DNA from 2 places in the Pseudarthrobacter sp. Hb11 genome. Region 2 is predicted to be linked to the other one. Evidence: predicted binding sites of a transcription regulator. Region 2 holds the regulator's gene; the other holds the start of a gene.

Region 1 (14,949 bases), on a different contig from region 2:
CAGGCGCCGCCCCGCTTGGACTCACGGGTGTAGTAGTCGCCGAGGAACAGGCCAAGGGCGGTGCCGTCCTCGTTCCGGACCTCCCAGACACGCACATCCGGGTGGTAGCCGGAAAGGTCCTCCCGCTCGTGGAAGGTGATGCCGTAAAGCGTGGTGGCAGCGAAGAAGACCCCGTCCGTGAGGACCCGGTCCAGCTCGAAATAGGGCCGAAGGGCCTGCTCGTCCACGTCGTACTTTTCGCGGCGGACCTTGGCCGAGTAGTACGCCCAGTCCCAGGCCTCCAAGGGGTGTCCGGCTGCCTCAGCTAGAGCCGCGGCCTCGTGGTCCGCGTTGCGGACCGCCGCGGGCGCCATCCGGTTCAGCATCGACTGGACCGACTCAAAATCGGGTGCGGTCTGGAGGTCCACCACGAGTTCGGCGTAGTTGGCGAAGCCCAGCAAAGCAGCTTTTTCGGCGCGCAGGCCCGCCATGGACCGGGCGAGTTCGAGCACGTCGAGGTTCCCGCCGCTGCTGCCGCGGTCCACGGACGCCTCAAACAGCCGACGCCGGATGTCGCGGTTCTCCAGCGCGGCAAGGGCAGGCTGGTTGGTCGGCTGGATCAGGGTCAGGAGGAACTTCCCTTCGTGTCCTGCTGCCCGGGCCGCTTCAGCGGCACCCGCCACGTCGTCGGCCGGCAATCCCGCCAGGTCGGCGGAGTCCTCGAGCAGGAGGGCCGCGGACTTCATGGCCTCCTTGACGCGCTGGCCGAATTCGGTTCCCAGCCGGGAGAGTTCGGCGTTGAGCACCCGGAGCCGCTCCTGCCCTGGGCCATCCAGTTGGATGCCGGACTGCCGGAATTCCTTCAAATATTCGTCCACCAGGCGGGCCTGCTCCGGGTCAAGACCGGCCACATCGATGGCGGCGAAGCGTTCGTAGAGTGGCTTGTTCAGGAACACTTCGTCCTGATGGGCTGAGAACCGCGGTGAGAGCTGGGTTTCAAGATCCCGGATGTCCTCGGAAGCGTCGGCAGAGACAAGCGTAAAGAAGGCGGCGGCAGTCCGCTGCAGCAGCAGGCCGGAGCGCTCCATCACCACAGCAGTGTTGTCGAAGGTAGCGGGATCGGGATTCTCGGTGATCGCCCGGATTTCCGCCAGATGCTCAGCGAATCCTGCCTCTGCCGCTTCGGCGAAGTGGGAAGGCTCAATTTCCGTGAACGGTGGCAGAGCGAACGGAAGCGTGCTGGGAGTGAGCAGGGGGTTTGTCATAACGCAAATCTTCCATACGGGTCACGCCATCACAACGACCCTCAAATGCTCGTGGCGGCCTGGCACTTTACCTACAATGAGCGAGGGGGAAGGCCCCTTCTCTGCGTACCCGTCGTTCAACGTTCCGCCGTCGGCTTGCTGCACGTTGTGCGGGTCAGCGCGGGCGGCGGGCCGCGTGTTCCCTGGCGAGTTCCGCGAACCGGTCGTTCGGCTGCCCGGGGTCAAAAGACCCGAATTTTCGCTCGGCGGCGGTGCGGATCAGGAAGTCGGCAATGGCCGGGTTCTTCGGCAGCAGCGAACCGTGCAGGTAGCTCGCCACGATGTTGCGGTAGCGGGCGCCTTCGTGGCCATCGCTGCTGTTGTTTCCGGTGCCTTTGGCCACGGTACCGAGGGGGCGGACGCCGTTGCCGAGGGAGGTCTGGCCACTGTGGTTCTCGTAACCCAGCACCTCGCCAAACTCCGGCGTGGCCACCTTGACGTTGCCGATCAGGCGCTCATCAGTGCCGTGGGTTTCAACGTCAAGGACGCCGATGCCGGGGATGACCGCCCCGGTGCGTGTTTTGAAGAACCTTCCGAAAAGCTGGTACAGCCCGCAGATGACCAGCATCGGGGCGCCGTCCTCGGCCAGGTCCTTCAGCACTCCCGCGCGTGCCTGCAGGTCGTCCTGGATCACCAGCTGGCCGCTGTCCTGGCCGCCACCGCCCACAATGATGTCGACGTCCTCCGGGAAGGGGTCGCCGACGTTGTATTCGAGCAGCTCCGGCGTGTAGCCGTGCCACCTGATGCGCTGTTGGAGGACCAGGGCGTTGCCCCAGTCGCCGTAGATGTTCATGTCGCGCGGGTAGAGCTGCACCACCCGGATGGTGCCCTTGCTCTCCTGCGCCGGGTCGTTGCCTGCGTGGCTCAAGAGACAACCTCCACGGTGGTGATTTTGGACAGCTCGCGGCGGATGGCCAGCATTGCGGTGTAGGTGCAGAAGATGCGCTTCGGCTTGCCTCGGGCCTCCCTGATGAAGGCGGCAAGGGCCGGCGCAATCTCGGTCTCGACCCCGCCGATCCGTACTTCGTCATACTGCAGGCGCAGGGCCATGTCGTAGGCGCGGGAGCCGGTCACCTGGTCCACTCCGCCCTCGCGCAGTGAGTCGAATTCAACATCCCAGAGCCAGGACATGTCGCGGCCGTCGGCGTAGTTGTCGTTGATGGCGATCATGGTGGCGTAACCGCCGGCGGGGAAGGATTTCAGGCCGAGCCGGAACCCGCTGGGGTTCTTGACCAGGACGAGGTCCAGGGGCTGGCCGTCCACCGTCAGGCTTTCGCCGCGTCCGAACGCGGGCGCAACCTGGGCGAGTGCCGTCAGCAGGGTGTCGTGGTCGGCGGTGGCAGCGCCGCCGCCGCAAATGCTCCGCGCGAGGGTCAGCGCCGCGGCAGCATTGAAGATGTTGTACACGCCGCGCAGCTTCATCCCGGTGGAGACCGTCACGCCGTCGTACTCAAATTCAGCGGTGTCCGCACCTACTTTGCGGAGTACGACGTCGGCCGCGGGCTTCTCCGGCAGGCCTGCCGGAGCGGGGCTTCCGGGAGCGGCGCGCATGTCGTCGTCGTTCGGGAAAGTGCCCAGCAGTGAATCGTCCAGGCCAAAGTACTTGACGTCCTGCCCGGTGAGGGTGGCGGCAATCCTGGCTACACGGGGGTCCTCGCGGTTCAGCACCACAGCCCCGGTGGTCTTGGCGGCGATGTGCTGGAGCAGCTGTGCCGTCTTGTCGATCTCGCCGAACCGGTCCAGCTGGTCGCGGAGGACGTTCAGCAGCAGGCAGTACCGGGGCGGGACGCTGTTGACGAAGTGCACGGCGTGGGCCTCGTCCAGTTCCAGGACAGCGATGTCGGCGTCGAGCCGGCCGCGCCAGTCCACCTCACCCAGCAGCGCGGCGGCCACACCGCGGGTGAAGTTGCTGCCCGTGCGGTTGGTGAAGACCTTGAGTCCCTGGCTCTCCAGCAGCTCCACCACCATTTTGGTGGTGGTGGTTTTGCCGTTGGTGCCGCTGACCACGGCGACGCCGTGGGGGAGCGTGGTGAGCGTCCGGCGCATGAAGCCGGGATCGATTTTTTCGACCACGAGCCCGGGCAGGGCAGAACCGCCGCCCCGTAGCCGGGACACCCGGCGAACCAGCTTGCCGAGCGGAACACTGAAGTAGAGCATTGTTCGAATATATCCCAGCAAGGGCATGGAACGGCCGTCGGGGTGTGGTTACCGGCCCGGTAAGGAAGGCTTGGCCACGTATGCTGGGTGGATGACAAATTCCCCTTCAGCGCCTTTGGCGCGCCTTGGCTCCGGCCTCCGGATCGGCGTGCTGGCGCTCCAAGGTGACTTCCGCGAGCACCTCCGCGCCGTCGAGGCAACCGGCGCCGAGGGTGTAGCCATCCGCCGCCCGAAGGAACTGGACGGCCTGGACGGGCTGATCATTCCCGGCGGGGAATCCACGGCAATTGACAAGCTCGCCCGCGCCTTCGAGCTGGCTGAGCCCCTCCGGGAACGCATTGCCGAAGGCCTGCCTGTGTACGGTTCCTGCGCCGGCATGATTCTGCTTGCATCGGACATTGCCGACCCGGCCACTGACCTTTCCGGAGCACCGCAACAGACCTTCGGGGGCCTGGACATCACCGTGCGGCGCAACGCCTTCGGCCGGCAGCGCGAGTCTTTCGAAACCGACCTGGACTTTAAGGGACTGGATTTCAGCGCCACCGATTCCGGCGTTCCTCCTGTCCACGCCGTCTTCATCCGGGGCCCCTGGGTGGAACGCGTAGGCCCCGATGTGGAGATCCTGGCCCAGGTGGAACCGGCGGATCCGGAGCACGCGTCCCACGCAGTCCCGTTGCCGGGGACGGCTAGAATTGTTGCAGTGCGTTCCGGCCACCTGTTGGCCACCTCCTTCCACCCGGAAGTGACTGGGGAAAAACGCGTACACGAACTTTTTATCCGCATGATCAGAGGAGAAGCGTAAAGCATGTCAGGCCACTCCAAATGGGCAACGACCAAGCACAAGAAGGCCATCCTCGACAGCCGCCGTGCAAAGTCGTTCGCCAAGCTGATCAAGAACATCGAAGTCGCTGCCCGCATGGGCGGACCGGACCTCTCCGGCAACCCCGGCCTTGAGCTCGCCGTCACCAAGGCCAAGAAGACCTCCGTCCCGGCTGACAACATCGACCGCGCCATCAAGCGCGGCGCCGGGCTCACCGGCGAAGTGGTTGACTACACCGAGATCATGTACGAATGCCGGGGCCCGCAGGGTTCGGCGCTGCTGATCGAGTGCCTGACGGACAACAAAAACCGCGCGGCGTCGGAAGTCCGGTTGGCCATTTCCCGCAACGGCGGCACCATCGCCGATCCCGGCTCGGTCAGCTACCTTTTCAGCCGCAAGGGCGTGGTGTCCCTGCCGAAGAAGGACCTCACGGAGGACGACATCCTGATGGCTGTCCTCGATGCCGGTGCAGAGGAAGTCAAGGACAACGGCGATTCGTTCGAAATCCACTCGGAGCCTACCGACCTGCAGGCCGTCCGCGATGCCCTCAAGGATGCAGGGATCGAGTACGACACGGACGAGGCCGAGTTCGTTCCGTCCATGGAAGTGCCCCTGGACCTGGAGGCGGCCAGGAAGTTCATGAAGCTCGTGGATGCCCTGGAGGACCTCGACGACGTCCAGAACGTCTACAGCAACGCCGACCTCAGCGACGAAGTCCAGGCCGCCCTGGAATCCGAGTGACGCCCGGCCTTGCCCGCTGAATCCGGCTTGCCTGCTCGGGCCTGGGTGCGCGCAGAATCCTGCGCGCCTGCTGTCATCGGGTGCCCGTGACGCTGCGCGTACTGGGGGTTGACCCAGGGCTCACCCGCTGCGGCATCGGGGTTGTGGACGTGGAACGAAACAGGCGCGCCACCATGGTGGCCGTCGGCGTGGTGGGAACCTCGCCGGAGGAAACGCTGGACCAGCGCCTCCTGGTGATCGCCCTGGCCATCGACGAGTGGCTGGACCGCTACGAACCCCAGGTCCTCGCCGTCGAACGCGTCTTTTCCCAGCTCAACGTGAGCACGGTGATGGGCGTTGCCCAGGCGTCCGGCGTGGTGATTGCCGCCGCTGCGCGCCGCGGCATCCCTGTGGCGCTGCACACTCCGTCGGAAGTCAAAGCTGCCGTCACCGGCAGCGGCAACTCCAACAAGGACGCGGTGACCAAGCTGGTCACCAAAATCCTCCGGCTGGACGCGCCGCCCCGCCCGGCCGACGCCGCCGACGCCTTGGCGCTGGCCATCACTCACGCCTGGCGAGCAGGCAGCGGTGCGGCCGTTGCCACCACCGGGCCGGGGAGTTCTTCGCTGACGCCGGCTCAAAGAGCGTGGGCCGAAGCCGAAGCGAAGGTGCGGCGCGCACGTTGATTGTCCTGGCTGCTTGCTAGGGTATTCGTAAATATGTTCGGATAGCCGGTCCAGCCCTCTTCCCAAATGGCAGCCCGGCAGTACACCAGGAGCCAGGCCCTTGATCAGTTTCCTCCGCGGAACCGTAGCTCACGTTGGGCTGTCCACGGCCGTCATTGACCTCAACGGCGCGGGAATGAGTGTCAACGCCACGCCGCAGACCCTCAGCGGGCTCCGCACGGGGGAGGAGGGCCAGCTTTATACGTCCCTGATCGTCCGGGAGGATTCGCTTACCCTCTTCGGCTTCGCGTCCGACGACGAGCGTGAGGTTTTCGATGTCCTGCTCAGTGTGAGCGGGGTGGGCCCACGGCTGGCTTTGGCGGTTCTCGCAGTGCACGATCCCGAGGCCATCCGGGTGGCGGCACACACAGAGGACAGCAAAACGTTCACCAAAGTGCCGGGAATCGGCCCGAAGGTGGCCGGCCGGATCGTCTTGGAGCTCGCCGGAAAGCTGGTTCCGCATGGCTCCGCCGGTGCAGCCAATGCACCCACCGCTGCGGAAGCTGCCTGGAAGCCGCAGGTAGTCGCCGCCATGACCAGCCTCGGCTGGTCCGAAAAGGACGCTTCAGCGAGTATCGACAAGGCACTTGCCGATGATCCGGAGGTCTCTTTCCGCGGCAACGTACCGGAGATCCTGCGGACCACCCTTCGCTGGCTGGGCCAGGACGGGGCACGTGCCGGCAACCGCGTAGGCAGCCGTGGCTGAACCGTCCGTGGTGGCGGCGGGGGAGGAGCCGGAGGAGCGGGCCATCGAGGCCGCGCTCCGGCCCAAGAACCTGCACGACTTCGTAGGACAGCACCGGGTCCGCAAGCAGCTGTCACTGGTGCTGCAGGCCTCCCGGATGCGGGGCCGGAGCGCGGACCACGTGCTGTTTTCCGGTCCGCCGGGCCTGGGCAAGACCACGCTGGCCATGATTGTTGCGTCCGAAATGAACGCCCCGCTGCGGATCAGCAGCGGCCCCGCCATTCAGCATGCGGGAGACCTCGCGGCCATCCTTTCCTCCCTGTCGGAGGGCGAAGTCCTGTTCCTTGACGAGATCCACCGCATGTCCCGGCCGGCCGAAGAAATGCTCTACATGGCCATGGAGGACTTCCGCGTGGACATCGTGGTGGGCAAGGGGGCCGGCGCTACAGCGATTCCGCTCGAACTTCCGCCGTTTACCCTTGTGGGGGCGACCACCCGGGCCGGCCTGCTGCCCGGGCCGCTGCGCGACCGCTTCGGCTTCACCGGGCATCTGGAGTTCTATTCCGTTGCCGAGCTCGAGCTTGTCCTGCGGCGCTCCGCGGGACTGCTGGACCTCAAGGTCAACTCCGCAGGCTTCAGCGAAATCGCGGGACGTTCACGCGGCACACCCCGTATCGCCAACAGGCTGTTACGACGGGTACGGGACTGGGCGCTGGTCCACGGCATCGATCAGATCGACGCGCGGGCGGCATCCGCTGCCCTGGACATGTACGAAGTGGACAAAAAAGGACTGGACCGGCTGGACCGCTCGGTGCTGGAGGCACTGATTACGAAGTTTGGCGGCGGCCCTGTCGGGCTCTCCACCCTCGCCATCGCCGTCGGGGAAGAAACCGAGACCGTGGAAACCGTTGCCGAACCCTTCCTGGTCCGGGAGGGGCTACTGGGCCGGACGCCCCGGGGCCGGATCGCCATGGCTCCTGCCTGGACCCACCTCGGCTACGCCATCCCTTCCGGCGTTTTCGGGCAGGAGCCGCTGGACCTCTTCGAAACCGCCGGCGGGGACGCCGAGGGCACGGCAGGCTGGGCCCCGGATAGCCAATAACAGGCTCCCTTCAGTTTTTCCCTTTAGACTGGTATGACGCTCGGCACGTTCGGGTCTTTGTTCCCGCAGGCAGCACTACCGGCAGCCCGTGGACGGATGGCGCAAGTTCGTGCCAGGCCACACGTTCAAAGCGGACGGCGCTGTCAATCAGCTCTACGCAAGTACAGAATGGAACTTCCCCGTGTTCGGACATATCACTGCCCAGACCACCACTACGCAGCCCGGCGGCGGCATTGACATCATGTCGATACTGCTGTTCGCCATGCTCGGCGTCTTCATCTTTATGATGTTCCGCCGCAACAAGAAGACCCAGCAGCAGCAGGCGACGCTCCAGTCCCAGTTCGCCCCGGGCGTTGAGGTGATGACAAGCTTTGGCCTGTTCGGCCGCATCGTCGACATCGACGATGAAGAGAACAAGGTCACGCTGGAACTTTCCCCGGGCAACCTGGCCACCGTGCACCGCCAAGCCGTCACCAAGATCGTGGAGCCCGCAGCAACGCCGGAAGCTGTTTCCCCCGCCGTGCCGGATGACGCTTCATCCCTCACCGCCCAGGAGACCGGAAGCACCGGTTCAACGGCTGAAACGCCGGACGAAACCCTCAAGCGCCTCAATGATGAGGGCAAGAAGGACAACTAGTCCGGCTGGTTCTTTTACAACACCTCTACGGCTGCGGAACGCCGCCGGTGCCAGCGACAAGCACGCACCGGCGGTTCCTCCGTGAATAAGAGAAAGATCAACAATGGCACGAACTGGTTCTAAGAAACCAGGCCTCAGGGTCCTGGTCTGGCTCGGCGTAATCCTCGCCGTGCTGACTGCCGTCCTTGCGGGCGGCACCATGGCCGGCCAAGCGAGCTGGGCGCCCAAACTGGCGCTCGACCTCGAAGGCGGCACCCAGATGATCCTGGCGCCGAAGGTGGAGGGCGGTTCGGATATCAATGAAGAACAGCTCAACCAGGCTGTGGCGATCATCCGCCAGCGCGTGGACGGCTCCGGTGTCGCTGAAGCAGAAATCAGCACGCAGTCGGGGCGCAACGTGGTGGTCAGCCTTCCCGGTACCCCCTCGACACAGACGCGCGACCTGATCCAGGCCTCCGCCGACATGAACTTCCGCCCCGTCCTCCTCAACGGAGCGGGCGCACCGGTCCCGCAGGAGTCGCGGGCCCCTGAGGACCAGCTGCCCAAGCCGGCGGCGGAACCCACCAACGGCAGCGACACCAACTGGATCACCCCGGAGATCTACCGGCAGTTTGAAGCCCTGGACTGTGACAACCCGGCCCAGGATGAGCAGGAACGTTCGGATCCGGCCAAGCCGTTGGTCACCTGTGAGCCCGCTTCCGAAACGAACCCTGCCGTCAAGTACATCCTCGGCCCCGTGGAGGTCAAGGGCAGCAACATCGTCACGTCCTCCTTCCAGCTTCAGCAGGGCGCGCAGGGTGCCGTCACGAACGAGTGGGCCGTCAACATCCAGTTCGACGACGAAGGCACAGCCAAATTCAAGGAGGTCACCGAACGGCTGAACCAGTTCTACGTGGCTGCCGGCGGTGACACGGGCAACGACCCGAAAGCCCAGTTCGCCATTGTGCTGGATGACCAGGTCATCTCTGCTCCCCGCTCGCTCGCCGTCATTACGGACGGCCGCCCCCAGATCACCGGCGGCTTCACGGAGCAGAGCGCGAAGGCCCTGTCGGACCAGCTTCGGTTCGGCGCACTGCCCATCAGCTTCGAAATCCAGAGCGAGCAGCAGATCTCCGCCACCCTCGGTGGGGAACAGCTGCGCATGGGCCTCCTTGCGGGCGTGATCGGGCTGCTGCTGGTGGTGGTGTACTCGCTCTTCCAGTACCGCGCCCTCGGATTCGTGACCATTGCCTCGCTGGTGGTGGCCGGCATCCTGACCTACCTCGCCATCGCCATCCTGGGCTGGACCGAAAACTACCGGTTGTCCCTGGCGGGCGTGGCCGGCATCATCGTCGCCATCGGCCAGACGGCAGACTCGTTCATCGTCTACTTCGAGCGCATCCGTGATGAGCTCCGTGAGGGACGCGGCCTGGTGTCCGCCGTCGAAAACGGCTGGAAGCGGGCCAAGCGGACCGTCCTTGCCTCCAAGGCCGTCAACCTTCTTGCGGCCCTGGTCCTGTACTTTGTGGCTGTGGGCAACGTCCGTGGCTTCGCCTTCACGCTGGGGCTCACCGCCATCGCCGACCTCATTGTGGTGTTTATGTTCACGCACCCCACGCTGCAGCTGCTGGCGCGTACGAAGTTCTTTGGTGAGGGCCACCGACTGTCCGGCCTTGACCCCAAGCGCCTGGGCGCTGTACCGCTCTACCGGGGTGCAGGCCGTATCCGTACCCCCGAAGACAAGCCCGCAGCAGTGGTCCCCGCCAAGAACGCAGGTGCCCTAGCCGAGGCAGAACGCCGGATGACCATTGCCGAACGCCGGATGGCGCAGAAGCAGGAGCAGCTCGCAGGCTCCTCGAAGTCTGCAGCGAAGGAGAACAAGTAATGCCAAGCTTCGCTAATTTCGGCAACGAGCTCTATACGGGCAAGCGCTCCTATAACTTTGTGGGCGCCAAGAAGATTTGGTTCCTCATTGCGGCGGTAGCCGTTGCCCTGTCCATCCTGATTCCGGTGGCCAAGGGCGGGTTCAACCTCGGCATCGAGTTCCGTGGCGGCTCCGAATTCACGGTCTCGAACGTAAAGACCACTGACGCTGCGGTGGGCGAAAAAGCCGTTACCGATGTGGTGGAGGGCAGCGTGCCGCGCGTTGCCAACGTGGCGGGAACCACTATGCGGATCCAGACCGACAAGCTCACCGATGACGAGACCCTCCGGATCAAGGAGGGCTTGACCTCTGCCTATGGCGTTACGGACAACGAGGTGACGTCAACCTTTGTGGGGCCGACGTGGGGTGCTGACGTGACCAAGCAGGCACTGATCGGCCTGGTGATCTTTGTGCTCCTGGCCGCGGTGCTGATGGCGTTGTACTTCCGCACCTGGAAGATGTCGCTTTCGGCTATTGCCGGCATGGCCGTCACGATGTTTGTCACCGCCGGGGTGTATGCCCTCAGTGACTTCGAGGTTACCCCGTCCGCCATCATCGGGTTCCTGACTGTCCTGAGCTACTCGCTCTATGACACAGTGGTGGTATTCGACAAGATCCGCGAGAACACGGCCGACCTGGACGCATCAACCCGGCGCACCTTTGCTGAGGAAGTCAACCTCGCCGTGAACCAGACCCTGGTCCGCTCGATCAACACGATGATGGTTGCAATCCTCCCCGTCGGTGCCATCCTGTTCATCGGCGCAGGCCTGCTGGGCGCGGGAACGCTGCGCGACCTCTCGCTTGCGTTGTTCGTTGGCATCCTCATTGGAACTGCGGCCACGATCTTCATCGCCGCCCCCATGTATGCCTGGCTGCGCCAGAACGAGCCCGACCTGGTGAGGCAGGCCAAGCGCGTGGAGCACCGCCGGGCCGAGTCCTCTTCAAGGTCCGGATCAACAGCGGTGGAGCCAGCCCAAGCCTAAGCCGTCTCCGGGGCCGGGCAGTGTCAGGACCTTGACGCTGCCCGGCCCGTCGTGTTTTAAGAGGCCGGTTTAATAAGTCCGTGGCCTGAGGAATAGACTGAAGTAATTAAACGGTGGTGAGGGGTGCTTCATTGGAAGAACGTTCGGCGTCGGTGCCAACGGCACAAGGAGATAAAAGTCCCGCCGGTCCGCAGACCGGAGTGGCCGCTTCCGCGCGCTCAGGTTCTTTGGTCCCCGTGGACAACTCCGGTTCCCGCCCCACGTTCCCAGGCCGGCGGGAACGCACCCGCTCCAGGCTCGCCCGCCTGACGGGACGTGGCACAGCAAATTACTCGCCCATCCTCGAGCCTCTTCTGAGGACCGTCAGGGCCAACAATCCCAAAGAGGATTTCGACCTGATCCAACGCGCTTTCGACGTGGCGGAACAAAGCCACCGGGGGCAAAAGCGCAAGAGCGGTGATCCCTACATCACCCATCCGGTGGCAGTGGCCACCATCCTCGCCGAACTGGGACTGAGCGGAACTACCCTGGCGGCGGCCCTCCTGCACGACACCGTGGAGGACACCCCCTACACACTTGCCGATCTGAAGCGTGACTTCGGCCCCGAAGTGGCCATGCTTGTTGACGGCGTGACCAAACTGGACAAGGTCAGCTTCGGGGAAGCAGCCCAGTCCGAGACTGTACGCAAGATGGTCGTGGCCATGGCCAAGGACATCCGCGTGCTGATGATCAAACTGGCGGACCGGCTCCACAACGCCCGCACATGGCGCTTTGTCTCCGCCGAATCTTCGGCCCGCAAGGCCCGGGAAACCCTGGAAATCTTCGCCCCGCTGGCCCACCGCCTGGGCATGAACACCATTAAGTGGGAACTCGAGGACCTCTCCTTCGCTGCCCTTTATCCGAAGGTGTACGAAGAGATTGTCCGCATGGTGGGGGACAGGACGCCTGAGCGGGAGAAGAGCTTGAGCGTCATCCGGGACCAGATCACGGAGGATCTCCGCACCGCCAAGATCAAGGCAACCATTACCGGCCGCCCTAAGCACTACTACTCGATTTACCAGAAGATGGTTGTCCGCGACAAGGACTTCGACGACATCAACGACCTCATGGGTGTCCGGGTCCTGGTGGACTCCGTCCGGGACTGTTACGCGGCCCTCGGCTCCATGCATTCGCGTTGGAACCCGCTGCCCGGCCGGTTCAAGGACTACATCGCGATGCCCAAGTTCAACATGTACCAGTCGCTGCACACCACGGTGATCGGTCCCGGCGGCAAGCCGGTGGAGATCCAGATCCGGACCCACGAGATGCACCGCCGCGCCGAGTACGGCGTCGCCGCGCACTGGAAGTACAAGGACCAGCCCAACCGCACGGCTGTTGGCCCCGGCAGCCCCCGTGACGGCGACATGGGCTGGCTGCGGTCCCTGGTGGACTGGCAGCAGGAAACCTCTGATCCCGGCGAGTTCCTTGATTCGCTGCGGTTCGAGATCAACGCCCGTGAGGTGTTCGTTTTCACCCCCAAGGGTGAGGTCATGGCCCTGCCGGCCGGGTCCACCCCCGTGGACTTCGCCTACGCCGTGCACACCGAGGTGGGACACCGGACCATCGGCGCCCGGGTGAACGGGAAACTGGTTCCGCTCAACAGCGAACTGAACCACGGTGACTGGGTGGAGATTTTCACCTCCAAGGCCGAAGGTGCCGGACCCAGCCAGGACTGGCAGCACTTCGTCAAGAGCGCCAGGGCCCGCAACAAGATCCGTCAGTGGTTCAGCAAGGAACGCCGTGAAGAGGCGATCGACCGCGGCAAGGAACTGCTGACCCGGGCCATGCGGAAGCAGAATCTTCCGCTGCAACGCCTGATGACACATGAGGCCCTCGCCGCGGTGGCCCAGGAATTCAAGTACGTTGACATTTCCGGCCTCTACGCCGGTGTGGGCGACGGGCATACCTCCGCACAGTCGGTCATGGAGAAGCTCGTCGAAAGCCTTGGCGGCAATGAGAGCACCGATGATGACATCACCGAAGTCAGCGTCCCCACCCAGGTCACCAAGGCGCGGTTCTCCGATTCCGGCGTTGTGGTCCGCGGCGTCGGCGACGTCTGGGTAAAGCTCGCCCGTTGCTGCACTCCCGTGCCGCCAGACCCCATCCTCGGTTTTGTCACCAGGGGATCGGGCGTGTCAGTGCACCGCACAGACTGCACCAACATCTCGGACCTGAAGGACCAGCCGGACAGGATCGTCGACGTGGACTGGGCACCGACGCAGTCCAGCGTGTTCCTGGTGGAGATCCAGGTGGAGGCGCTGGACCGCAAATCGCTGCTCTCCGACGTCACGCGTGTTCTGTCCGAAAACCACGTCAACATCCTGGCTGCCAGCGTCCATACTTCCACGGACAGGGTGGCCATCTCAAAGTTCGCCTTTGAGATGGGGGACCCCAAGTACCTGCACCACGTCCTCAGTGCGGTCCGCCGCATTGACGGGGTTTTCGACGTCTACCGCACCACCGGGAACAAGCGCCGGACCTAGCCGGGCCAACTTCTCCAATGCGGCTTTTTTGTGGGGAACCCGCGGGCTCGCCTCTATTGCAAGAACCAGCAGGCGCAGGCGCACGTCGTTCTGCGGCCGGGCGAGCAGTCCCTCCAGGGTGGGGATGGCGCGTTCGGCCTCCACGTGGAGGGCGACGTCGAGTGCAGTCCGGAGGGGACTGGACACCATCAGGCCGCCGAGGCTGACGACGTCGAAGGGGCCAAGCTTCACCTCATGCAGGGTGCAGCCCCTGGTGTTCCGTAAGCTCGATACCCGCCGTTTGGAGTCCACCAGGAGGGCAAGCCGGTCCGGCTCACCGGCGCAGCCGTAGATCCACGCCGCGGTCATCCGGCCCGCTACTACCCGCTGGCGCACAGCCGCCGGCACGGCTCCCGCTGCTGCGCGTGCTCGCAGCTGCGGAGAAGCCTTGGCTCCCGGGACTGTGTAGCCGTGTTGGTGGAAACGTTCCAGCAGGCCGTCCGAGGCTAGGGTTTGTAACTCCGGAGAGGCGAAGGGCATGCCGGGGGCGTACAACTCAGGAAAACGGGGTGCTGCTTCTCCACCCTGGACATGGTCCTTGCCGTGGGTGGCGGAGGGAGGAGGTGAGGGAATCGCCATTCATCCATCCTGCCGCCGCAGCCCTTAACAGGCACAGGCCCGGTTCCGGGTATGTGGATAACCGGAGCCGGGCCTGCCAAGAGCGGCCGCCTGATGAGTCAGGCAGCAGGCTTAGGACAGTTCGCTGGCCGAGCGCTGGATCTGGTCGAGCCAGGCCTGGCGTGCTTCCAAGGCCTCCTGTGCAGCTTTGATCTTGCGCTGGTCGCCGGTTTTTTCGGCCTTGGCCAGATCATCCTGCAGTCCTGCAATAGCGGACTCCAGCTGGGAGAGGGCGCTGTTGGTGCGTGCCTTCCGCTCGGGGTTGGACCGCTGCCACTGCTCTTCTTCAGCGTGCCGCACCGCATCCTCTACCTTCCGCAGTCCAGCCTCGATGCGGCCCATGTCCGCGCGGGGGACCTTGCCAGCCTCTTCCCAGCGGTCACGAACGGACTGCAGGGCCTTCTTGGCAGCTGTCAGGTCCTTCACCGGCAGGATTGCGTTGGCCTCCGTCAGGAGGGCTTCCTTGACCGTGAGGTTTGCCGCGTACTCCTGGTCGATCTCGTCGTTGGCGGCCTGGCGGTTTGTGAAGAAGACGTCCTGGGCGGCGCGGAACCTTGCCCACAGGGCGTCGTCGTCCTTGCGGCTGGCCCGCGGTGAGGCCTTCCACTGGTCCATCAGGCGGCGGTACTCGCCGGCGGCGAAACCCCAGTCAGTGGAGGTTGACAGTGCCTCGGCTTCGGCGATCAGCTTCTCCTTGGCGGACTTGGCAGCGGAGTTGTTGCTGTCCAGCTGCGAGAAGTAGGCACGGCGGTGGC
Region 2 (14,949 bases):
GCTCCTCGAATTCGGGAAACCGGTCCAGGCAGGCAACGCTTGCGAACACTTCGGTGACCAGTCCGGGGACTCCGTCAGCCAGGCGCTGCTGGTGGAGCTTCAACGCTTCGCGGACCGCCTGGGGTCCCTCAGCCAGGAACTGTCCGCGCTTTAAACGGGCCGGGCGCCCGGCAAGTTTCGCCACATCCCTCACCCGATCTGCTCGAGGGTTGGAGAGTGAAAAATCCTGCGGGCGCCCGGTGTCGTTCATATAGGAAACTTTAGTGGCTAGGGCCACGGGTTCCTGAACTGCCCCTAGCGGGGGAACCGACAGTTGCTACGCAACAACCTTCTTGGCGGAGGTGTCGGCAGGCAGCGAGTCCTTGGCAACCTGGACCAGCGCAGCGAACGCGTTGGCGTCGGAGACGGCCAGTTCGGCCAGCATGCGGCGGTCAACCTCAACCTCAGCGGCCTTCAAGCCCTGGATGAGACGGTTGTAGGTGAGGCCGTTGGCGCGGGAAGCAGCGTTGATGCGCTGGATCCACAGGCGGCGGAAGTCGCCCTTCTTCTTCTTGCGGTCGCCGTAGCTGTAGACAAACGAGTGCAGCAGCTGCTCTTTTGCCTTGCGGTACAGGCGTGAACGCTGTCCACGGTAGCCCTTTGCGCGTTCAAGGATAACCCGGCGCTTCTTGTGGGCGTTGACCGCCCTCTTCACACGTGCCACGTGCGTACTCCTTCGAAAATTCTGCTCCCAAGCATCTACTGCCGGGATTCCCGGCGGCCTGAGAAGGCTTTTTGGTAGGTGACTTACACCAGGTGGTGGTCAGTCAAAAAACTTGGAAACTAGATGCCGAGCATCTTCCGGATGACCTTGGCGTCGCCCTTGAAGACGATCTTGTCGCCGGCGAGGCGGCGGGTCAGCCTGGAGGACTTGTGCTCGAGGTAGTGGCGGCGGTTTGCCTGCTGGCGGCGCAGCTTGCCGCTGCCGGTCAGCTTGAAGCGCTTCTTAGCACCACTGTGGGTTTTCATCTTCGGCATGGGAACCGATCTCCTTACGTGTCCGCAGGCTGGGCCTGCAGTTCTATCGCGCAGCTGCCCTGGGGGCGGCGTGCTGGTTGCTGACTGCCGGAGGGCGACCTCCGGCAGCTGTGGACTAAGTGGTCTTCTTGCCAGCCGGCTTCGGCACTGCCTTGGGAGCAGGTCGTGCGGCGGGCTTTGGTGCAGCCGGCCTGGCCACCGGCTTCGGCGGAGCAGGAACTGCTGCAGGCTTCGGCGCCGCAGCTGCGGGCTTGGCAGCTTCGGGCTTCTCCGCAGCCGGCTTGGGGGCCGGTGCAGCAGCCTTGGGTGCCGGTGCAGCAGCCTTCGGCGCTGGAGCCTTGGGAGCTTCCTGCTTGGGGGCTTCCTGCTGAGGAGCCTCCTGCTTGGGAGCCTCCTGGACAGTCTTCTCCGCAGGCGCAACAGTTGCGGCAGGTTCGACGGCGGGAGCCGCCTCCTGCACGGGAGCAACAGCTACTGCTTCCGGTTCCGTCGAGACCGTGAATCCCTCGGGAAGCAGGTCCGCGAGGGACTGCGTCAGCGGGGCCTGGTCGTCGCCGGAGACGTCGATGCGGCCGGAAGCCTTGGCTTCGTTCTGCGCTATGGCTTCAGCCCGCTGGGTGGCGCGCCGTGCTTCAGCTTTGGCCTCCGCCTTGTTCTTCAGCGGTCCAACCACCATGACCATATTGCGGCCATCGATGCGGGGGCTGGATTCAACCACGCCAACTTCAGCGACGTCGTCGGCAAACCGCTGCAGAAGCCGGATACCCATTTCCGGACGCTGCTGTTCGCGGCCGCGGAACTGGATCATGGCCTTGACCTTGTCCCCGGCGCCGAGGAAGCGCAGTGCATGCCCGCGCTTGGTCTCGTAGTCGTGGGTGTCGATCTTCAGGCGGAAGCGGATTTCCTTCAGAACGGTGTTCGTCTGGTTCTTCCGTGCTTCACGTGCCTTGACCGCGGCCTCGTACTTGTACTTGCCGAAGTCCATCAGCTTGCACACCGGAGGCTTCGCCTGAGGTGCAACTTCAACGAGATCAAGGTCGGACTCGGCGGCCAGGCGCAGGGCATCCTCAATACGGACGATTCCTACCTGTTCACCTGCAGGGCCGACCAGCCGCACCTCGGGGACGCGGATACGCTCATTGATTCTTGGCTCGCTAATGTTAAAGCTCCTGTGTTGTTGTGGGATCCCGGCAAATAGAGAAGGCCCCCAATTGCCGGAGCAATCGAAGGCCTCGAAGATTGGCTGTGCGGATCCCACTGATGGGACTGCACGGATGGTTCCAGCTCATGCCGGTTCCAGTGCCAACCAGTACCCGGCAACCTTGCGTTCCATAATCCTAGGGAACAGCGGCTGACGCGGGTGGGAGAGAACTCCGCTTGCAAACTGCATGCCATCTTACAGAAAAAATTCCCGTCAACGCAGTGAAGCGCCGGTGGGAACCTTGATCGTTTGGGAACAATCTCTGAAATAACGACATCCAGTCGGTCTGTGTCAAGCTTACCAGTATGAGCACCCCAGACAGTAATTCATACGTTTTCGAGCCTGCGGACAACGGTTCCGATGTCTCCCAGCAGATCCGCGACATTTCCGAAGTGCCGGCCATCGAGGTCATCACCACTGCAGCCGTTCACCTCATGAGTGCCGCTGCGGTCAAGCTTGGCCTTGCGGCGGAGGACAACGCCGAGGAACTGAAGGACCTGGACGAGGCCCGGAAACTGATCACCGCCCTGGCCGGCCTGGTCACCGCCGCCGCCCCGGAGATCGGTTCCCAGCACGCAGGTCCCTTGCGCGACGGCCTGCGTTCACTCCAGCTGGCCTTCCGCGAGGAGTCGCTTATCCCCGATGCCCCGGGCAAGGGTCCGGGCGAGAAGTACACCGGCGCGGTCAACTGACACGGTAAGTCAGAACTGAGCAATTCACGACGGCGGGCCACCCCCACGCGAGGGGAGGCCCGCCGTCGTCGTAATCCAGGCAGTTGTCCCGCACCCCTTTTCCAGGTTTTGGGCACATACGGGGACCTTAACGCCTTTGAAGCCGTCGTATCTGTCCGAAAACTCCGCGGGAAGTGCCCAGTCAGGCAGCGGTACGGCTTCGGCGGCGTTGCTGGAGAACCAGCCCGATGAGGCACAGCGCCACGCCTGCAGCGCCCACTGAGACAAAGCCCCCCGACGGTCCCACCTGGTCGATGAACACTCCTGCCAGCGGTGCCCCGAGCGCAACCCCGCCGGTCAGCGCGGAGCCGTACCAGCCCATCGCTTCGCCGCGCCGCTCCTCATCCACCAGGTCCGCCACCTTTTCGGAGGCCGACGAGAGCACCGGCGCGCAGAGGAGCCCCGGCAGGACAGCAACCAGGGCAAGCGACCAGGTGTCGTGGGCGAATCCCATGGGGATGGTCAGGGCCGCCATACCAAGCAGCAGGACAATGGGCGAGACCGGCCGGTGCATGGCTCCGTAGATTAGCCCGCCCACCACGGACGCCGCGCACCAGAACAGGAAAACGATGCCAATTTCGGCCTGGTGGCCGCCAGTCTCCAGAGCTGCAACAATTCCGACGTCGGTGCCGCTGAGCACCATTCCCGCTCCGGCGGCAACAGCGAAGAGTGCGGCCACGGTAGCCGTGAACCACGTGAAGCTGCCGGCAACTTTGTCCTTCAGCCCGGTTGTGCGGGCGTTGTGGGCAGCAGCCGGGGCCAGGTCCGCGGCAGCTTCCTGCAGGTGGGCGGGCGCTGTGGAGACGACGGCGGCCTCGGCCGCACGCTGCTGGTCCGCCTCGCCGTCGTCCACGGACGCCGTGCTGCGCGTGGGCGGGTTGAACCACATCAGGAACAGGCCCGCCAAGGAGGTGCACACGCCCACGATGGTCAGGCCCACCACGCTGAAGCCGCTGGTGGCCACGATGGCGCCTGCAGCAGGACCGATCATAAAAACCACTTCGGTGGTGATTGCGTCCAGGGCAAAGGCAGTGCGGCGCTGTTCGCCGTCGGCCAGGATGCCGAGGGACTGGCGCACCACGCTGAAGATGGGCAGCGTCAGCAGTCCGCCCACAAACACCAGGGGAAGGAGCCACGCGTAGGAGACGTGGGGCACGATCGACCAGATCACAGTCTCCGACACCACCGAAGGGATCAATGCCTTGCGCAGGCCCACGGTGTCCACCCGCCGGCCGCGCCACGGAGCCCCCACGGCGATACCAATGGTCATCACGGCAGCGGCTGCACCCGCGGCGGCGTACCCCTGCCCGAGGGTGAGGACGATATGCAGTGTCAGCAGCACACCGGCCGCTGAGTGCGGGATACGGGCGATCATGCCGACCAGAAGCAGCCGTCTGGTGGGCTGAACGGCCAGCAACTCCCGGTAGAGAGCGAAATTCACGAAAGGATCCTTCGGTCTGCCGCAGCCTGCCGGGGATCCCCCTCCTGACAGCAGCTAGTGGACAGCGCGCCGCAGTTTGATTTCGATGGAGTCGACCCGCTCACCAAACAATACATTCCGGGACCACTCAGCCTGCAGTCCGGCCACCAGCTGCTGTACCCCTTCTGCATCCAGGCCGTCCGCCAGGTACAACACCACCTGCAGCTCAGGCCCGGCGCCGCCGCCCGGGAGGAGGGATCCGTCGGCCGCTTGGGCGGCCACTCCCCTGCCGGGCAGGAGTTCCAGCCTCCTGACCGCCGGGAAACCGTCGGCGGCCTGGCTCATCCCGCTTGCCAGTTCGTGGTCGGCGTAGGACGGGATCCAGTCGTGCTGCTGGGCCAGCGCCCACATGGCCGGCCTGCGCACCACAAATGTCACGTCCGCCCCCGGGTCCAGAACCAGGAGTTCAGCGCCTTCGGACACAGCGGAAAGGGCGGCCCGGGCAGCGTAGACGGCCACCGGCCGCGCCTCCGGATGCCAAGCGGCCAAGGCTGCGGCAGAGGTGAATGCGGGCATGGCGGTCCTGCCATCGGCCGCCTTCAGGGTTACGAGGGCCATGTCCGCCTGTTTATCGGCCTGCAGGCCGTCCTGCCCTTCCGCTTCCTCGGCGAGCTGGGCAACAATCGGGATAAAGACGCGGGCGGTGGCCAGCGCGGCGATGACCCCGGCTTCGTCCCCGTCACCGGCCTGCAGGGCGGCTACGGCGGCGAGGTAGCCGGCGTCGGCCGTTCCGTCGTCGTCCTCGAAGTTGTGGATCTTTGCGCGGTCCCCGGCGAGGCTCCGCCCGGCCCAGGGCTGCCCGGCAGAGTCAGCGGCACCACCGGCCCCCGCCAGTGCGGCGGCGATGTGGCCGGGGAGGTGGCGCTGCGGAGGGGTGCCGGGTTCGTTGCTGGCCATAGCGTCGCCGGGTGTGGCTGCCCGCTGCCTAGCGGCGGCCGGCGACGTCGAGGGCTTCGGGCAACGTGAAGGCACCGGCGTACAAAGCCTTGCCCACAATGGCACCTTCAACACCGAGGGGCACCAGGGAACGCAGCACTTTGAGGTCATCCAGGCTGGAAATGCCGCCGGACGCCACCACGGGCTTGCCGGTCTTTTCCACCATCTGGCGGAGGAGTTCCACGTTGGGTCCCTGCAGGGTTCCGTCCTTCGTCACGTCGGTGACCACGTACCGCGCGCAGCCTGCCTCTTCGAGCCGGCCCAGGACGTCCCAAAGGTCGCCGCCTTCCTTGGTCCAGCCGCGGCCGGCCAGGGTGGTTCCGCGGACATCGAGCCCGACGGCGATCTTGTCGCCGAAGCGCTCTATGGCGCTGCGGGTCCACTCCGGGTTCTCCAGCGCCGCCGTACCGAGGTTCACACGGGCCACGCCCAGGTCCAGTGCTGCCTCGAGTGAGGCGTCGTCCCGGAGACCTCCGGAGAGCTCAACGTTGATGTCCAGGCGGCCAACAACTTCCCGGAGCAGCCCGGCGTTGGAGCCGCGGCCAAAGGCTGCGTCAAGGTCAACCAGGTGGACCCACTCCGCACCCTGCTGCTGCCAGTTCAGCGCCGCCTCGAGCGGCGTCCCGTAACTGGTTTCGCTTCCTGCTTCACCCTGGACAAGCCGGACGGCCTGGCCATTGACGACGTCGACGGCGGGCAGCAGTTCAAGAACCGGCAGGTCGGTAGCGGAGTTCATCGTGATCCTCAGTGTTAGGGGGCAGGGACGTGCGCCGGACGGCTAACCGCCAGCTAGTGGGCGGGCAGTTAGCCGGCCGGCAACGTGAGCAGATAGGCGGCCAGCAACGCCATGCCGGCCAGGACGTAGAACGAGACCTGCGTCCAGAGCGGCTTATGCTGCTGCCGGAAGGACAGGGCGCCGCCGATCAGCAGGCCGGCGAGGCCCATCAGGATAACGGACCACATTCAGGCGTCGCCGCCCGCGGGGTTTTCGCTGGTGTGCTCCGGTTTGCCTGCCATGGAAGGCTTGCGGAGGGCATCCACCCAGTTGTGCAGCAGCCGGGCACCGGCGTCGCCGGATTTCTCCGGGTGGAACTGGGTGGCGCACAGCGGCCCGTTCTCAACCGCGGCGATGAACGGGGCGCCGTGCTCGGACCAGGTGACCAGGGGTGCGGCCATCCGCGGCTGGACGACGTCGAAGTTCCAGTCCTGCACGCCGTAGGAGTGCACAAAGTAGAACCGCTCGTTTTCGACTCCGGCGAACAGCTTTGACCCAACGGGTACCTTGACGGTGTTCCAGCCCATGTGCGGGACAACTTCCGCTGGAAGGAGTTCCACCTTGCCGGGCCATTCGCCGATGCCTTCAGCTTCTGTGCCGTGTTCCACACCGGCTTCGAAAAGCACCTGAAGGCCCACACAAATGCCGAGGACGGGGCGGCCGCCGGCGACACGGCGGCCGATGAGGCGGATGCCGTCCACGGCCTTAAGTTCGCGCATAACGGTTTCAAAGGCGCCGACACCGGGGACTACCAGGCCGTCGGCGTTCAGGACGTCCTCGGGCTTGGAGCTGAGGATTACCTCTGCACCTGCCCGCTCGAGGGCGCGTACTGCCGAGCGCACGTTTCCCGAGCCGTAGTCCAACACGGTTACCGTGGGCTTCCCCTCTGGCGACGGCAGCTTCTGCGAAGCCGACGGATCGATGATTGCGCCGTCCCGCAGTACCTGGCCGCTCACAGCGCACCCTTGGTGGAGGGAATGCCTTCAACACGCGGATCGGATTCGACGGCGGCGCGAAGGGCGCGGGCGAACGCCTTGAACTGGGCCTCGACGATGTGGTGCGGGTCCCGTCCGGCGATGACGTTCATGTGGAGGCAGATCCCTGCGTGCAGGGTTATCGCCTCAAAGACGTGGCGGGTGAGCGAGCCTGTGAAGTGACCGCCGATCAGGTGGTACTCCTGGCCTGCGGGCTCACCTCCGTGAACGAGGTAAGGGCGGCCGGACACGTCAACCACCGCGTGGGCCAGTGCCTCGTCCAAGGGTACGGTGGCTTCGCCGAAGCGGCGGATTCCTGCCTTGTTTCCCAGGGCCGTGCGCAGCACTTCTCCGAACGTAATGGCAACGTCTTCCACCGTGTGGTGGACGTCGATGTGGATGTCCCCGGTGGCTTTCACGGTCAGGTCGATCAGCGAGTGCTTGCAGAGCGCTGTCAACATGTGGTCGTAGAAGGGCACCGACGTGTCGATGTCCGAGATGCCGGTGCCGTCCAGGTTGATCTCCACGAGCACGGAGGATTCACTCGTGGCACGCTCCATGCGTGCGGTCCGGGCCGCGGCCGCGTTGGATCCGGTGGAACTCATGGTCAAGTGTCCTTTGGGAAGAAGGAATGGTTCAGGGCGTCCAGCGCCGCTGCTTCAAGTCTAGGCCGGAAGCTTGCGCTGGCCGGTAAGGATGCTTTCCAGGGAAGTCAGGAACGTAGTGGTTTCCGTCTCAGTTCCTGCGGTCACCCGAAGATGGCCCGGGATCCCTACGTCGCGGATCAAGACGCCGGCGTCGAGCAGTTTCTGCCAGACCTCGCGGGGATTTTCCAGCCCGCCAAAGAAGACAAAGTTGGAATCGGAGGCCGCCGGCTTGAGGCCCATCCGGGCCAGTTCAGCCACAATCCGGTCGCGCTGCCTTTTGATGTCTTCAACATCGGCCAGCAGTGCCTTGCGGTGCTGGAGGGCCGCGAGGGCAGTTGCCTGCGTTACGGCGGACAGGTGGTACGGCAGCCGCACCAGCCGCAGTGCGTCAGTCACTTCCGGAGCCGCGGCCATGTAGCCCAGGCGCGCTCCGGCAAGGGCGAACGCCTTGCTCATGGTCCGCGAGACGATCAACCGCTCCCGGCCGGGAAGGAGGGTCAGGGCGCTGGGGGTTCCGTCGTGCGCGAACTCGTGGTACGCCTCGTCAACGATGACAATGGTCTGGCTGGCATGCCCGGCCTCGTAGACGGCTTCCACCACATCGAGCCCCAGGCCGGTTCCCGTGGGATTGTTCGGCGAGCAGAGGAAAACGATGCTGGGCTGCAGTTCCTTCACTTGGAGCGCTGCAGATTCTGCGCTCAGACCGTAGCCGTCAGCGCGTTCACCCACGACGTATTCGGTGTCCGTACCACTGGCCAGCAACGGGTACATGGAGTACGTGGGAGGGAAGCCCAGTGCCGTGCGGCCTGGGCCACCAAAAGCCTGGAGAATCTGCTGGAGCACTTCGTTGGACCCGTTGGCCGCCCACACATTCGACTCATCGAGCCCATGCCCCAAGTATTCCGCAAGGGCCCTGCGCAGCTCCGTGAACTCGCGGTCCGGGTACCGGTGGAGACCGGCAGCGGCTTCCGTCACTGCCGTACTGATGGCGGCCCTAACGTTCTCCGGGACACCATGGGTGTTCTCGTTGACGTTAAGGAGGATGGGGACTTCCAGCTGGGGCGCACCATAAGGGGTAAGCCCACGGAGGTTGCTGCGGAGGGGTAGCCGGTTGAGGCGCTCTAGCTGGTCATTCACCTGAACAGTTTAGTGCCCGCGCCGGGCGCCGGAAAATGTGACCGCTTCCTGGGACGCCGGCCACTACCGGGAGGGGACGTACAACTGCTGGCCAGGAAGGACCGCACCGCCGGTCAGGTTGTTCAGCTGGACGATGTCAGCCACGACGTCGCGCGCGTCCCGCTGCGGGGCGACGCTTCCGGCAATGGCCCACAGGGATTCGCCCGCCTGCACGGTAACGGTAACGGTTGGGGTAACTGCCAGGTCCGTCGCCGATTCGGAGGCCCTTGCCGGCGAGTTGAAGAAACCGGCCAGGGAAAGCAGCAGGGCCGCCAGCAGGACCAGGGGAATCCCGATCAGGACGATCTTTCCGCGACGCGTCAGGCGCAGGGGCGGGAGGGGCGTAGGACGCTCCGCCGGCCGCTGGTCCGGCCCGGACATAAGGTGGTGCACCGAAAATGAATCCTGCGAAGCAGATGTAGCTGACATGACTTAGCCCTCCTGGACCGTACTGTGCTGCCCGATGTTCCCCCTCCGGATCCGCAGCCCCGGCGACTCTTGGTCCGAGTCTTCGAATGTCCGCGTTCGGAGTAGAACAAATGTTCGAACTTTGCTCCTACTGTTTTAGCACTTATCAACGAACAATGTCGAGACTCGCTAGAACAAATGTTTGAAAAAGCAATGTGGCTGGCCTAGCTTTGAAGGAAAGAACAACCACTCTGAAGTTGATCAGCAGGGTCTGACAATTTACGGCGTGTACTTCAGGTCCGGGCCACAGGAGCCCGGGGCAACCGAAAGGCATTGGCGAATATGGCAGCAGCAGCCGCCGGGGGAAGGGCAACCTCCCAACCGAAGAAGACCGCCAAGGGCCTGACGCCACGGCAGAAAAAGATCCTCGAGACCATCCAGCGCTCGGTCAATGACAACGGGTACCCGCCGTCGATGCGGGAGATTGGTGACACCGTTGGCCTGGCAAGCCTGTCCAGCGTCACCCACCAGCTGTCACAGCTGGAAAAGCTTGGCTACCTCCGGCGCGATCCCAAGCGGCCGCGTGCCATGGAGGTGTTGATGCCCCTCACGCTGGACGGCGGTTCTCCCAAGCAGGCGGCCGAGCCGGCTCCTCTCCTGCCCGGCGGCGGCACCGTTACCGTGCTTCCCACCGCCATGGACACTGCCATGGTTCCCCTCGTGGGCCGGATCGCTGCCGGCGGTCCCATCCTGGCGGACCAGGTGGTGGAGGACGTGATGCCGCTCCCCCGCCAACTCGTGGGCCAGGGAGAACTGTTTATGCTCAAGGTTGCCGGCGATTCCATGGTGGACGCCGCCATCTGCGACGGCGACTGGGTGGTGGTCCGCCGCCAGGCAGACGCCGCCAACGGAGACATCGTCGCGGCGCTGCTGGACGACGAAGCCACTGTGAAGACTTTCCGCCAGCGCGACGGCCACACTTGGCTGCTCCCCCAAAACACCCAGTACGAGCCCATCCTTGGCGACCACGCCACCATCATGGGCAAGGTTGTGTCGGTGCTCCGCTCGCTCTAAGCCGCGGGCTGCGGCGCCTGCTCACACCTTCTCCTTTGCCAGCCTCTCCAGCGCCGCGACCGCCGTCTTCCTGTCCGTTGTGGACCAGAACGGCGGCAGCGCACCGCGAAGGAATCCGGCGTATCGCTCGGTGGCCAGCCGGGAATCCAGCACTGCCACCACACCCTTGTCCCCGGTGGACCGGATCAACCGGCCCGCACCCTGGGCAAGCCGGATTGCAGCGTGGGTGGCCGAGACTGACATAAAGCCGTTGCCGCCGGCCTGCGCCACGGCGCGGGACCGGGCGGTCATCAGTGGATCGTCGGGCCGGGGGAAGGGAATCCGGTCGATGACCACCAGGCGGCAGGAGCCCCCGGGAACGTCCACCCCCTGCCACAGCGACATTGTGCCGAACAGGCAGGTGTCGGGCTCGTCGGCAAACTGCTTCACCAGGGCCGTCATGGTGGAGTCGCCCTGGCACAGGATGGTCATATCCAACTTGGGCCGCAGTGCATCGGCTGCTTCTTCTGCCGCGCGCCGGGACGAAAACAGGCATAGTGCGCCGCCGTTGGAGGCTCTGATCAGGGCCTCCAGCTCGGCGAGCGATTCGGGGGATGCCCCCCTGCCCGGCTTGGGCAGGTGCCCGGCCACGTACAGGATTCCCTGCTTGGGGTAGTCAAAGGGGGATCCAACATCGATACCGGTCCAGCTGGGGGCGCCTTCTCCCACCAGCCCGAGTCCGCCTGCGGCGGGCTCAAAGGCTGAGCCGATCGCGAGGGTGGCGGAGGTCAGCACCACCGTATGACCTGTGAACAGGCCCTCACGCAGCCGCCCGGCTACGGACAGCGGAGCGATGTTGATCAGCGCGGGCGCTGTCTCGTCGGGCTGCGAGTATCCCTGCTGCGGGTCAAAGGAACTGGCGCGGGAAAACCACACCACTTCCCGGTTCTCACGGGCGGCGAGGAGCCGTTCGCACAGTTCCAGGATGAGCATCAGCCGGGAGCGCGCGAGTTGCCGCCCGCCGTCGGCAGTGGTGCTGCTGTCCCCCTTGGAGTCAGACAGTGCTGCCCGGCAGGCCTCGCGCAGCTGGTCCACGCAGTCCAGCTGCTCGTCGTTCAGGCCATTGGGGAGCAACCCGTTTGGAACTCCCGCGAGGGCCAGCTCGAGGTTTGCGGCGGCGGCGTTGAGCGCGTCCACCGTGATGGCGGTGTGCTTGCGGGCGCCAGCGGCAGCGGCGTGGACCATGGCCACCGAGAGCTGTCCGGAGACGGCGCCGGTGACCCGGTCCTGGAGTTCGTGGGCCTCGTCAACCACCACGACGTCGTACTCGGGCAGCACGGCCAGGCCTTCAAAGGCGCTGACGGCGAGCATGGCGTGGTTGGTGACCACAACATCGGCTTCGGCGGCGTCCTGCCGTGCGAGCTCGCTGAAGCACTCTGCGGCCATGGGGCACTTCTGGGCGCCCAGGCATTCCATGGACGTGACGGAGACCTGCCGCCAGGCCCGATCGGTGACGCCGGGCAGGAGCTCATCGCGGTCGCCGGTGGTGGTTTTCTCCGCCCACTCCCGCAAGCGGACCACTTCCTTGCCCAGCTGGGAGGCTGGACCGCCCACAGCCGCGGCGAAGTGCGGGACGCTGGTGTCCTCCCCCAGGGAAAACAGCTGGCCCTCCGCGGGCTCCTCGGAGGGAAACCCGCCTTCGAGTTTATGCACGCAGACGTAATTGGACCGCCCTTTGACCAGGGCCACTTTTACCGGCCGGTCCAGCGCCGGAGTGATGGTTTTCAGGAGCCGGGGTATGTCCCGGCCTACAATCTGCGTTTGCAGGGCAAGCGTTGCGGTGGACACCAGGGCCGGCTTGTCGCTCTCCAGGGCGTGGGCTATCAGGGGTATCAGGTACGCCAGGGACTTGCCCGTACCCGTCCCCGCCTGGACCAGCAGGTGGTCGCCGGTTTCGATTGCCCGGGCCACCTGCCTGGCCATTTCACGTTGCCCACTCCGGCTTTGCCCGCCCATGCCGGCAACGGCGCGGTCGAGCAGCTCGATGACGAACTGCTCGCCGGCCGCGCCTGTGGCTTCGTCAGCCACGAGGTCAGTCATTGCTGACGAATGGTTCCAGTTCAGCCGCGAGGCCTTCCCGGACTTTAACAACTGCCCGGGTACCGGCTTCATCATGGTCAACGCTGATGATCTCGGCGTCGGAGTCGTGCAGCTTGCTCATCAGGTCCCCACGGTCGTAGGGGATGAGCAGCTCCAGCTTGACCGACGGACGCGGAATGGACTCGCTGATCGCCTTCAGCAACTCGGGGATACCCTCCCCCGTGCGGGCCGACACCACCACGTGGCGCGGTTCGCGCTGCTTCAACCGTTCCACCACAAAAGGATCTGCGGCGTCGGCCTTGTTGAGGACAATGATTTCCGGAACCTTGCGTGCGTCCACCTCGCTGAAGACCTTGCGGACTGCAGTTATCTGGCCCTCGGGGTCCGGGTGTGAGGCGTCCACGACGTGAAGGATCAAGTCGGAATCGGCAACCTCCTCAAGGGTAGACCGGAACGCCTCAACCAGCTGGGTGGGCAGGGAGCGGACAAATCCGACGGTATCGGCCAGCGTATATCCCAGCCCGTCGGCCGTTTCTGCTTTGCGCACCGTGGGATCCAGCGTGGCGAACAGTGCGTTCTCCACGAGCACCCCGGCGTCCGTGAGGCGGTTCAGCAGTGAGGATTTGCCGGCGTTGGTGTACCCGGCGATTGCCACCGAGGGCACCTCATTGCGACGGCGGTTGGCGCGTTTCGTCTCCCGTGCAGGCTTCATCGCGGCGATTTCGCGCCGAAGCTTGGCCATGCGGGTACGGATCCTCCGGCGGTCCAGTTCGATCTTCGTCTCACCGGGACCTCGCGAGCCCATACCGGCCGCTGCGCCACCCACCTGGCCACCGGCCTGGCGGGACATCGACTCGCCCCAGCCGCGGAGGCGTGGCAGGAGGTACTCGAGCTGTGCGAGCTCCACCTGCGCCTTGCCTTCCCGGCTCTTCGCATGCTGGGCGAAGATGTCCAGGATCAGCCCTGTCCGGTCAATGACCTTGACCTTAACGATGTCCTCAAGGCCACGGCGCTGGGACGGCGCCAACTCAGCGTCCACCACAACGGTGTCCGCGCCGGTGGACATCACGATGTCCTTCAGTTCCAGCGCTTTGCCTGAGCCCAGGAAGGTGCCCGGGTCCGGCTTGTCACGGCGCTGCACAAGTCCGTCCAGAACCTCCGACCCGGCTGTTTCGGCCAAGGCGGCAAGCTCCCGCAGCGAGTTTTCCGCGTCGGCAAGGGTTCCCTCCGACCAGATACCGGCGAGGACTACGCGCTCCAGACGGAGCTGGCGGTACTCAACTTCGGTGACATCTTCCAGTTCGGTGGAAAGGCCTGCCGTGCGCCGCAGGGCACGGCGTTCCTCAAGATCCTGCTGGTCGCCGTCGTACGTTGTGTGTTCTTCATCCAGGCGGGATATGGCCTGGGCTTTGCCCAGTACGGCCCTTCCGTCGCCGCGGCTTGCATCACCTGGCGTGCTGACGGATTTGGCCGGTACGTCCTTGGAAAGAATCCGGTCGATCACGGCCTGGATTTCCTCAGGGCTCATGTCCTGGGCGGCTGGATCGGATCCGGTGTTGGGCTGGCTGGTCATGGTCTCCTTTGAAGATTCGGCAACTCCAGAATAGTGCCGATGGGTGGTGCTTGGGGAAGTATTCGCGCTGGGCTGACGGCCTGCGGTCATGCGGTTCTCCTGGTTTGTCGCGCCGGGCTGAATAGCGGACGGCGGTGGCGGCCACATCGCGGGGACGTGGCGAAGTTGAAGGAGCCGGAGAATCGGCGAAAGAGCAAGCGGGAGGCTGGCCTTCGAGTATTGTCCGGCGGCCGGAATGAACGCATGCGCGTGGTCCGGTGCACTGTGCGGAAGGATTAATACCTGCGTCGCTGTGGGACATGGCTGCGGAACGGGCAGGGCCCGGGCCGGCTACTCGAAGATCAGGAACATGCGTTCAACCCTAGCAGAGGAGCAAAGACCACAGTTTCACTTTACGCTGCAAGGGGAACTACTCTGGCGAGTTATGGAGTCCGCACACTATTTCAGCGCATCCCCCGCCGGCCCGTTCACGCGAAAGCCGCTCACGGTTGAACTTGCAGGGGAAACGCGCAGGCTGCAGACCTCCTCGGGAATCTTCAGCCCGGACGGGATCGACAAGGGAACTGCCGTGCTCCTGGCCGAGGTTCCCGCGCCCGCGCCTGCCGGGAACCTGCTGGACATCGGCTGCGGCTGGGGTCCGATTGCGCTCACCATGGCACTGCGTGCGCCGCACTCCCAGGTCTATGCCGTTGACGTCAATGAAAGGTGCGTTACGCTCACCAACGAGAATGCGGCTGCGCTGGGACTGTCCAATGTGGCGGCCAGTACGCCTGATGCGGTGGACCCGGAGGTGCGTTTCGACACCATCTGGTCCAATCCGCCCATCAGGATCGGCAAGGACGAACTGCATTCGCTCCTGAAGCTGTGGCTGCCGCGCC

What was found. Region 2 encodes LexA, which represses DNA repair genes until DNA is damaged. Its sites were predicted from a motif close to TCGAACANNTGTTCGA; they were not measured.
Region 1: ruvA (Holliday junction branch migration protein RuvA) is a predicted target of LexA. The motif match lies at 5,692-5,707, and genes of this name have one in related genera.

The regions. Positions count from the first base shown of each region.
Region 1 is NZ_JBWZCM010000001.1:136,674-151,622, forward strand. It holds gene AC50X7_RS00700 (M3 family metallopeptidase) at 1-1,244, opposite strand, end outside; gene AC50X7_RS00705 (type 1 glutamine amidotransferase) at 1,399-2,151, opposite strand; gene AC50X7_RS00710 (MurT ligase domain-containing protein) at 2,148-3,440, opposite strand; gene pdxT (pyridoxal 5'-phosphate synthase glutaminase subunit PdxT) at 3,532-4,242, shown strand; gene AC50X7_RS00720 (YebC/PmpR family DNA-binding transcriptional regulator) at 4,246-5,001, shown strand; gene ruvC (crossover junction endodeoxyribonuclease RuvC) at 5,088-5,666, shown strand; gene ruvA (Holliday junction branch migration protein RuvA) at 5,767-6,411, shown strand; gene ruvB (Holliday junction branch migration DNA helicase RuvB) at 6,404-7,492, shown strand; gene yajC (preprotein translocase subunit YajC) at 7,734-8,129, shown strand; gene secD (protein translocase subunit SecD) at 8,233-9,993, shown strand; gene secF (protein translocase subunit SecF) at 9,993-11,015, shown strand; gene AC50X7_RS00755 (RelA/SpoT family protein) at 11,147-13,537, shown strand; gene AC50X7_RS00760 (hypothetical protein) at 13,418-14,155, opposite strand; gene AC50X7_RS00765 (DUF349 domain-containing protein) at 14,267-14,949, opposite strand, start outside.
Region 2 is NZ_JBWZCM010000017.1:33,164-48,112, forward strand. It holds gene AC50X7_RS17290 (TrmH family RNA methyltransferase) at 1-250, opposite strand, end outside; gene rplT (50S ribosomal protein L20) at 317-703, opposite strand; gene rpmI (50S ribosomal protein L35) at 823-1,017, opposite strand; gene infC (translation initiation factor IF-3) at 1,133-2,134, opposite strand; gene AC50X7_RS17310 (DUF1844 domain-containing protein) at 2,524-2,910, shown strand; gene AC50X7_RS17315 (MFS transporter) at 3,092-4,390, opposite strand; gene AC50X7_RS17320 (SseB family protein) at 4,445-5,326, opposite strand; gene priA (bifunctional 1-(5-phosphoribosyl)-5-((5-phosphoribosylamino)methylideneamino)imidazole-4-carboxamide isomerase/phosphoribosylanthranilate isomerase PriA) at 5,355-6,101, opposite strand; gene AC50X7_RS17330 (CG2302 family histidine operon protein) at 6,170-6,328, opposite strand; gene hisH (imidazole glycerol phosphate synthase subunit HisH) at 6,329-7,096, opposite strand; gene hisB (imidazoleglycerol-phosphate dehydratase HisB) at 7,093-7,719, opposite strand; gene AC50X7_RS17345 (histidinol-phosphate transaminase) at 7,780-8,898, opposite strand; gene AC50X7_RS17350 (LysM peptidoglycan-binding domain-containing protein) at 8,962-9,318, opposite strand; gene lexA (transcriptional repressor LexA) at 9,688-10,419, shown strand; gene AC50X7_RS17360 (ATP-dependent DNA helicase) at 10,441-12,498, opposite strand; gene hflX (GTPase HflX) at 12,491-14,071, opposite strand; gene AC50X7_RS17370 (class I SAM-dependent methyltransferase) at 14,496-14,949, shown strand, end outside.